One region of the Enterobacter sp. UPMP2052 genome, then DNA from elsewhere that is predicted to be linked to it. Evidence: predicted binding sites of a transcription regulator. Region 1 holds the regulator's gene; the other holds the start of a gene.
The links. Region 1 encodes Fur, which represses iron uptake genes when iron is present. Its sites were predicted from a motif close to ATAATAATGAGAACNACTATCAA; they were not measured.
Positions count from the first base shown of each region.

Region 2: a site for Fur is predicted at 1,460-1,482, ahead of ACWKX3_RS00775 (Nramp family divalent metal transporter). Genes of this name have one in related genera too.

Region 1 covers NZ_JBSKJR010000001.1:2,035,542-2,040,013, reverse strand. The annotation lists gene chiP (chitoporin ChiP) at 1-1,111, shown strand, start outside; gene chiQ (ChiQ/YbfN family lipoprotein) at 1,154-1,483, shown strand; gene fur (ferric iron uptake transcriptional regulator) at 1,627-2,073, opposite strand; gene fldA (flavodoxin FldA) at 2,365-2,895, opposite strand; gene ybfE (LexA regulated protein) at 3,051-3,338, opposite strand; gene ybfF (esterase) at 3,468-4,241, opposite strand; gene seqA (replication initiation negative regulator SeqA) at 4,425-4,472, shown strand, end outside.
Region 2 covers NZ_JBSKJR010000001.1:164,074-168,545, forward strand. The annotation lists gene ACWKX3_RS00770 (NupC/NupG family nucleoside CNT transporter) at 1-1,177, opposite strand, end outside; gene ACWKX3_RS00775 (Nramp family divalent metal transporter) at 1,523-2,761, shown strand; gene ypeC (DUF2502 domain-containing protein YpeC) at 2,809-3,150, opposite strand; gene mgrA (L-glyceraldehyde 3-phosphate reductase) at 3,276-4,274, opposite strand; gene ipdC (indolepyruvate decarboxylase) at 4,458-4,472, shown strand, end outside.

The DNA.
Region 1 (4,472 bases):
AGAAATGGCGGAAAACGGCGACAGCGGTCACCCGAACGAAATCGCATTCTCCTCCAGCAATAAAGCCTATGACGAAGACTGGTCCGGGGATAAGAGCGGCATCAGCCTCTATAAGGCCGCGGCGAAATTCAAATACGGCCCGGTATGGGCGCGCGCAGGTTATATTCAGCCAACCGGACAGACGCTGCTAGCCCCACACTGGAGCTTCATGCCGGGTACCTATCAGGGCGCAGAAGCGGGGGCCAATTTTGACTACGGTGACGCCGGGGCGCTGAGCTTCTCCTATATGTGGACCAACGAGTACAAAGCGCCGTGGCACATTGAGATGGATAAGTTCTACCAGAACGATAAAACCACTAAAGTGGACTACCTCCACTCCCTGGGTGCGAAGTATGACTTCAAAAACGACCTGGTACTGGAAGCCGCCTTCGGACAGGCTGAAGGCTATATCGATCAGTATTTCGCGAAAGCCAGCTACAAATTCGACGTTGTGGGCAGCCCGCTGAGCACCAGCTATCAGTTCTATGGCACGCGTGATAAAGCCAGCAACGGCACCGTTAACGATATCTACGACGGTACCGCATGGCTGCAGGCGCTGACCTTCGGTTACAAGGTGGGCCAGGTTGACCTGCGTCTGGAAGGGACGTGGGTGAAGGCGGAAGGGCAGCAGGGTTACTTCCTGCAGCGTATGACCCCAACATACGCCTCATCAAACGGTCGTCTGGATATCTGGTGGGATAACCGCTCTGACTTCAACGCCGACGGTGAAAAAGCCGTCTTCTTCGGTGCAATGTATGACCTGAAAAACTGGAATCTGCCAGGCTGGGCGGTCGGTGCTTCTTATGCTTACGCGTGGGACGCGAAGCCTGCTGATATGGCAACCCCGGATGCGTACTACGATCCTAATTACCGCCTGAAAGAGTCCTCCTACAGTCTGGATGCTAGCTACACCCTGCAGGACGGGCGTGCCAAGGGCACCATGTTCAAACTGCACTTCACGCAGTATGACAACCACTCCGATATCCCAAGCTATGCGGGCGGTTACGGCAATATCTTCCAGGATGAACGTGACGTGAAATTCATGGTCATCGCGCCATTCACTATTTTCTGATGAAACCCCGGCGGGCGTGGCCCGCCGAAACGGAGACGGCAGATGAAAAGAAAAGTAGTCATGGTCGCGATGCTGGCAACAGGGCTGGTGGCCTGTGCGCAGCCTCAGGCCCCGAAAGAAGATTCGCGTCTGAAAGAGGCCTATAGCGCCTGTATCAATACCGCGCAAGGCTCGCCGGAGAAAGTTGAAGCCTGCCAGAGCGTGCTGAATGTGCTGAAGAAAGAGAAAGCGCATGAACAGTTCGCGACGCAGGAGAATGTCCGCGTGATGGATTACCAGGCCTGTATTCAGGCGCGTCAGACCGGTAACGAGCAGGAAGTCGAGAAGCGTTGCGATAAGATCTGGCAGGAAATTCGTAATAATAACCAATAGCGCTGTTTGACGCCCGGTGGCGCTGCGTTTACCGAACCTACAGAGGTGTCATCGCCCGTAGGCCCGGTAAGCGCAGCGCCACTGGGCTTTTTAAGGCAAAAAAAAAGCCAACCTTGCGGCTGGCTCAGAGTATGAAAGTTTGCTTATTTCGCGTCGTGCGCGTGCTCATCTTCGCGGCAATCGCCTTCCGCACAGTGTCCATACAGGTACAGGCTGTGGTTAGTCAGACGGATACCGTGGCGCGCGGCAATTTCACGCTGGCGTGATTCAATAGAATCATCGCTGAACTCAATGACCTTGCCGCAGTCGAGGCAGATCAGATGATCGTGGTGGTGTTGCTGGGTCAGCTCGAAAACAGATTTACCGCCTTCGAAATTATGACGGGTAACAATGCCCGCGTCATCAAACTGGTTCAGCACACGATAAACGGTTGCCAGCCCAATTTCTTCGCCCATGTCGATAAGACGCTTGTAAAGGTCTTCCGCACTGACATGGTGATTGTCTGGCCCCTGAAGCACTTCAAGGATTTTTAACCGAGGAAGCGTTACTTTCAGGCCAGCCTTCTTTAATGCGGTATTGTTGTCGGTCATGCGGAATCTGTCCTGTTGCTAAACGTTTCACTTCAAAAGAAGAAGTGACAGAAAATGCACCTGGGATAATGCGTCTCATTATAGAACTGCCATGGCTAAATGAAAACTGCAAGTCTCAGGCAAAGTATGCTTATAAAAACGTGGTATCACCAACAAACTTGTTCGATGGAGCCCACTTTTTATCAGGGGGATATTGTACAGGTCTGAGCGAAAAAGTTAAAAGTTTGTAGCAATTAATTTAATCGGTTTTACCTGGCATGCGGGCGCAACCGCAGTTGCGCCGCAGGAAAATCAGGCGTTAAGAATGTCGTCGAGGTTCAGTTCTTCACGGACCTGCTTCACCCATTTTTCGACACGCTCAGCGGTCAGTTCTGGCTGACGATCTTCGTCGATAGCCAGACCCACGAAGTGGTTGTCGTCTGCCAGGCCTTTGGACGCTTCAAAGTGGTAGCCCGCCGTTGGCCAGTGGCCGACAATCGCCGCGCCGCGTGGCTCAATGATGTCGCGGATGGTGCCCAGCGCATCACAGAAGTATTCCGCATAATCTTCCTGGTCGCCGCAGCCAAACAGGGCGACCAGCTTGCCGTTGAAGTCCACTTCTTCGAGCGTCGGGAAGAAATCGTCCCAGTCGCACTGCGCCTCGCCGTAGTACCAGGTCGGGATACCCAGCAGCAGGATGTCATAACCTTCGAGGTCTTCTTTGCTGCTTTTGGCGATGTCATGTACATCGGCAACGTCTTTACCGAGCTGTTTTTGAATGTTTTTTGCGATATTTTCGGTATTGCCGGTATCACTGCCGAAGAAAATGCCGATGATTGCCATGAGTAAAATAACCTCTTGAAACTTAATGGTATGGTGGCGCAATTTGTCCACGGATAAGGGCAATAATAGCAGAACTGGCAACCCTGCGGAAACAGCTATCGCGCAGGACTGCACTCTGTGCTACATGAAAAGGGAAATACGGGGGTTTTTCAGACTTATGCCTTGCTGCGTAACGCGTTGAGCTGAGCGATCAGCATCTCTTCAATCAATTCGCTGCGGCTGATATCACGGGCGGAGGCCAGCTCGTTTAGCGCATCGACAGCGTCAGCGTTGAGCTTCAGTTCGACACGCTTAAGCCCACGATTTTTATCGCGTTTAAGCTGGTTGCGTTTATTGATACGCAGCTGTTCATCACGCGAAAGCGGATTCGTCTTGGGTCGTCCCGGGCGACGCTCATTCGCGAACAGGTCTAGTGTCGTACGGTCCGTTTGTTCTTTGGCCATGATTCAGAGACTTCGGGGGAAAACAAGCCGCCCTGTTAATGCCCGGGCGATAAGCGCGCCATCATACATCACCGAAAACGACACGCCAACGACTGGAAGCCCTCTGTCTTCCAGTCGCTCTCTTTTTAATCAATTCGCCGTATCAGTAAGATAGCGGCGGATAGCGCGCAGGACCGCCTCCGGTTTTTCTGCATGAACCCAGTGGCCCGCCCCGGCGATGACGTGCGCGCGAGCCTGTGGGAACTGCGCCAGCAGTGCGTCGCGGTACGCCTCGGTCACGTAGGGTGAATTGCCGCCGGTAATAAAGAGGGTAGGGTGCTGCCAGGCGGGAACCGGCTGCCAGCCGACAATGTGAGCATACTGATCCCAAAGTACCGGGACGTTAAAACGCCACTGGCCGTCGACAAAGGATTTAAGCAGGAACTGCACCACGCCTTCCTCATCGAGGTGTTCACGCATGACGGCTGCGGCCTGCTGACGGGTAGACACGCCAGACTCCGTGACCGCATTGATCGCCGCGAAAATCTCGTCGTGGCGACGCACGTCGTAATCCACGGGGGCCACGTCAACCACCACCAGGCCAGCAATACGTTCCGGTGCCAGCGCCGTCAGCGCCATCACCGCTTTGCCACCCATGGAATGCCCGACTAAAGTGACCTTCTCAAGTTGATGTGCATCCAGCGTATCCAGCAAATCCTGCGCCATCGCCGCGTAAGTCATGTCAGGCGAACGCCCGGAAAGGCCATGATTACGCATATCGACCTGCAAAATGTCATGATCGGCAACCAGATCGCGCGCCAGTATGCCCAGGTTATCCAGGCTACCAAACAGGCCGTGAACCAGTACGATGGGAGAATTATTGTTCGGCGATTGTGCAGATTGCGCTCGGGTATTCAATTTCATGGCAAAGTTCTTTTTTTACGTATGTCAGGTTAGGGTATCATGTTGTCCATTCTGCCGCCCGGCTGCAAGGATCCAGTTTAATCCGACTTTTGCCGCCAACCTGGTTTGACGCTATCCGCTGTTGGGATTTGCTCCTATAATCCCAACGACTTGTATTCAGATAAGATATCGCACTGGATTAAGATGAAAACAATCGAAGTTGATGACGAACTCTATCAGTATATTGCCAGC
Region 2 (4,472 bases), 1.9 Mb from region 1:
GCGCCGCGATAGAGGCGGAGAGCACGCTGACCAGCGTCGAACCGTACACCAGCTTCAGACCAAAGCGAGAAACCACGTTGCCCTGTTCTTCGTTCAGACCTTTAATCGCACCGGCGATAATACCGATGGATGAGAAGTTGGCGAAGGAAACCAGGAACACAGAGAGGATGCCTTCTGCGCGCGGAGAGAGCGTGCTGGCAATTTTCTGCAGATCCATCATTGCAACGAATTCGTTAGACACCAGCTTGGTGGCCATGATACTGCCGACCTGCAGCGCTTCGTGAGCCGGAACACCCATTACCCAGGCAACAGGGTAGAAGATATAGCCCAGAATGCCCTGGAAGGAGATACCGAGCACCGCCGCGAACAGGGCGTTCAGGGCTGAAATCAGGGCGATAAAGCCGATCAGCATTGCCGCAACGATAATCGCAACCTTAAAGCCCGCCAGAATGTATTCACCCAGCATTTCGAAGAAGCTCTGACCTTCATGCAGATTTGCCATCTGCAGGTTCTCTTCGCCCTCTTCAACACGGTACGGGTTGATCAGAGACAGAACGATAAAGGTGCTGAACATGTTCAGAACCAGTGCCGCAACAACGTATTTTGGCTCCAGCATGGTCATGTATGCGCCAACAATCGACATGGAAACGGTAGACATCGCCGTTGCAGCCATGGTGTACATACGATTGCGGGACATTTTGCCGAGGATGTCTTTATACGCGATAAAGTTCTCAGACTGACCGAGGATCAGGGAGCTTACGGCGTTGAAAGATTCCAGTTTGCCCATACCGTTCACTTTTGACAGCACGGTACCGATAGCGCGGATAACAACAGGCAACACGCGGATGTGCTGCAAAATACCAATCAGCGCAGAGATAAAGACGATAGGGCACAGCACTTTCAGGAAGAAGAACGCCAGGCCTTGATCGTTCATATTACCGAAGACGAAATTGGTCCCTTCGTTGGCAAAACCGAGCAGTTTTTCGAACATTTCGGAAAAGCCTTTGACGAAGCCGAGTCCCACGTTGGAGTTCAGGAAGAACCACGCGAGTAAAACTTCAATAACCAGAAGCTGAACAACAAAGCGGATGCGGATTTTTTTGCGGTCATGGCTGACCAGCAACGCAAGCGCAGTAACGACAACGAGTGCCAGGACAAAATGAAGGACGCGGTCCATATTTGCTCCAAATATGAGGCAGGTTTAATTTCCGTGCACATTCTATGTAACAAGCGCAAAGAAAACGAGATCAAGGCCACACTATAGTTACATCCTGTGACGAGTCTCAAAAATAGTGATCAACAATACATTTTTGTTATGTTAGGTAAATGAGTGAAAAGTTAAGTTTGTGTGCTACGCTTCACAAATGACTGCGCATTTTCACAATCTGTGATGTCGCACCACCTGCCCACCTATTGTTCTTAGCTATCAATGAAATCATTTTTAACCACCTAAATGGTCTTGATAATCATTCTCATTTTGATAGCATAAAACATAGCAAAGGCTATATTTCCAGAGGCAGACATGACAAACAGTCGCGTAGAGGGTAGCAGTGGCAGAGCAGCGCGCAAGTTGCGGTTCGCGTTAATGGGACCTGCGTTCATTGCTGCTATTGGCTATATCGATCCGGGTAATTTTGCGACCAACATTCAGGCCGGGGCCAGCTTCGGCTATAAGCTGCTGTGGGTGGTAGTCTGGGCCAACTTCATGGCGATGCTGATCCAGATGCTTTCGGCAAAGCTGGGTATCGCCACAGGTAAAAACCTGGCGGAGCAGATCCGCGACCACTATCCGCGTCCGGCGGTGTGGCTGTACTGGATCCAGGCGGAAATTATCGCCATGGCGACCGATCTCGCCGAATTTATCGGGGCGGCTATCGGCTTCAAGCTGATTTTAGGCGTGTCGCTGCTGCAGGGTGCCGTGCTGACCGGGATTGCGACGTTCCTGATTTTGATGCTGCAGCGTCGCGGGCAAAAACCGCTCGAAAAGGTGATTGGTGGTCTGCTGCTGTTTGTGGCCGCAGCCTATATTGTTGAGCTGGTATTTTCTCAGCCGAATCTGGTGCAGCTCGGTAAAGGGATGGCGATCCCGAGCCTGCCTAATACCGAAGCCGTATTCCTGGCGGCAGGGGTGCTGGGCGCAACCATCATGCCGCACGTTATCTATCTCCACTCTTCATTAACCCAGGATTTGCACGGCGGAACGCGTAAAGACCGTTACTCCGCCACCAAATGGGACGTGGCGATTGCCATGACCATTGCCGGATTTGTGAACCTGGCGATGATGGCAACCGCAGCTGCCGCTTTCCATTTTAATGGCCATACGGGCGTCGCCGATCTTGATCAGGCCTATCTGACTCTCGAACCCTTACTTAGCCACGCCGCGGCGACCATCTTCGGGCTTAGCCTGGTGGCTGCCGGCCTCTCCTCAACCGTGGTGGGTACGCTGGCCGGGCAGGTGGTAATGCAGGGCTTTGTGCGCTTTCATATTCCGCTCTGGGTACGTCGCGCGGTCACAATGCTGCCGTCCTTCATCGTCATTTTGATGGGGCTGGATCCCACCCGTATTCTGGTGATGAGTCAGGTCTTACTGAGTTTTGGTATCGCGCTGGCGCTGGTGCCGCTGCTGATATTTACCAGTGACAAATCGCTGATGGGGGAGTTAGTGAACACCACGCTGGTGAAAAGAGCGGGGTGGGCCATCGTGGTGGTGGTGGTGGTGCTCAACCTGTGGCTGCTGGCAGGAACGGCATTAGGGTTATAAATAAAAAAAAGCAAAAAGAAAAAGGAGCCGCGAGGCTCCTTTGTTCATTAATGATGATGGCCGTGACCATGGCCTCTGCCGTGACCTCTGCCACCGCGATGGTCGTCGCGATCGCGCCAGCCTTCACGGTAGCCGCGTTCATAGGCTTTGCGTTTGTCCCAGCCGCGATGATAGCCATTGTCGTGCTTCCACCAGCGGTTTTTACGCCATTCATAATGGTGGTGCCAGTAATCGCGGTCGCGCCAGCCACCGCCGTCCCAGTAGTTACCGTAATTATCACGATCGCCAATTTGTAATTTTACGGATGGCAACAGGGTGATTTCGCCCGCGTTAGCAACCAGCGGTGCAGCAGCCAGTAAAACGGCAGCCAGAATCAGTGACCTGAACATACTTTTCTCCTTCACGATCGGGGCCTTGTGTGGCCTGTTAACGCAATATTACGAGTTGGTAAAGACTCGTATCATCGCCTCAACTCCGAATTCGTCAACGAGAGCACGAAATGCTAAAAACGGGTTTATTCTGACCCGCTAAGGATCGCGTCAATTTTCGCCAGTTCCTCTGTCGAGAAATGCCGATTCTCGAGCATGCCTGCTGCGTCATCAATTTGCGCCGTTTTACTGGCACCAATCAGCACAGACGTCACGGCATCGTGGCGCAGGATCCAGGCCAGTGCCATCTGCGACAGCTTCTGGTTCCGGCTTTCGGCCAATGCATTCAGCTTGCGGACTTTAACCAGCTTTTCCTCGGTCAACTGATCGGGGTTGAGGAACTTGCTGCCGCTGGCGGCTCGCGAGTCTTCAGGAATGCCGTTCAAATAGCGATTGGTCAGTTGGCCGCCCGCCAGCGGGGAGAAAGGAATACATCCCACGCCTTTCTCGTTCAGTACGTCCAGCAAACCCGCCTCAGGCGCGCGCTCGAACATGGAGTATTTCGGCTGGTGGATGAGACAGGGTGTGCCGAGATCCTCCAGGATCGTTATCGCCTGACGCGCCAGTTCGGCAGGGTAGTTGGATAATCCGACGTACAGCGCTTTGCCCTGACGCACGAGATGGTCGAGCGCTTTCATCGTCTCTGTTAACGGCGTTTCAGGATCCGGACGGTGGTGATAAAAGATGTCGACATACTCCAGCCCCATACGCCTCAGGCTTTGGTCCAGGCTCGAAATCAGGTATTTGCGTGAACCCCAGTCGCCGTAAGGGCCGTCCCACATGGTGTAGCCCGCTTTTGTAGAGATGATCAGTTCATCGCGCCACGGCAGGAAATCCTCCTGCAAAATGCGCCCAAAGTTGCGTTCTGCAGAGCCAGGTGGTGGGCCGTAGTTATTGGCAAGGTCAAAATGCGTAATGCCCAGATCGAAGGCGCGCTGTAAAAGTTGACGGCTGGTTTCGAGTAGCGTGGCGTCACCGAAGTTGTGCCAGAGGCCAAGGGAGATAGCGGGCAGCTTGAGACCACTGCGTCCACAACGGCGATACTGCATTGTCTGATAACGATTTTTGTCCGGCTGATAACCCATTTCATCACCTCAGGCGTTGAAAAGAAAAATGTGTGTATACGTTTACACTAACTCAACGAAAAGGGAAAGAACGCCGTATTTTTTGTAAAGCAATCTTTCCATGGCCTACTTATTGGCGTTTCTGGACAGTCATCGCGCTTCTCTAATACTCAGAGGGAGGTCAACGTCAGAAGGACACCTGTTATGACAACCCCATAC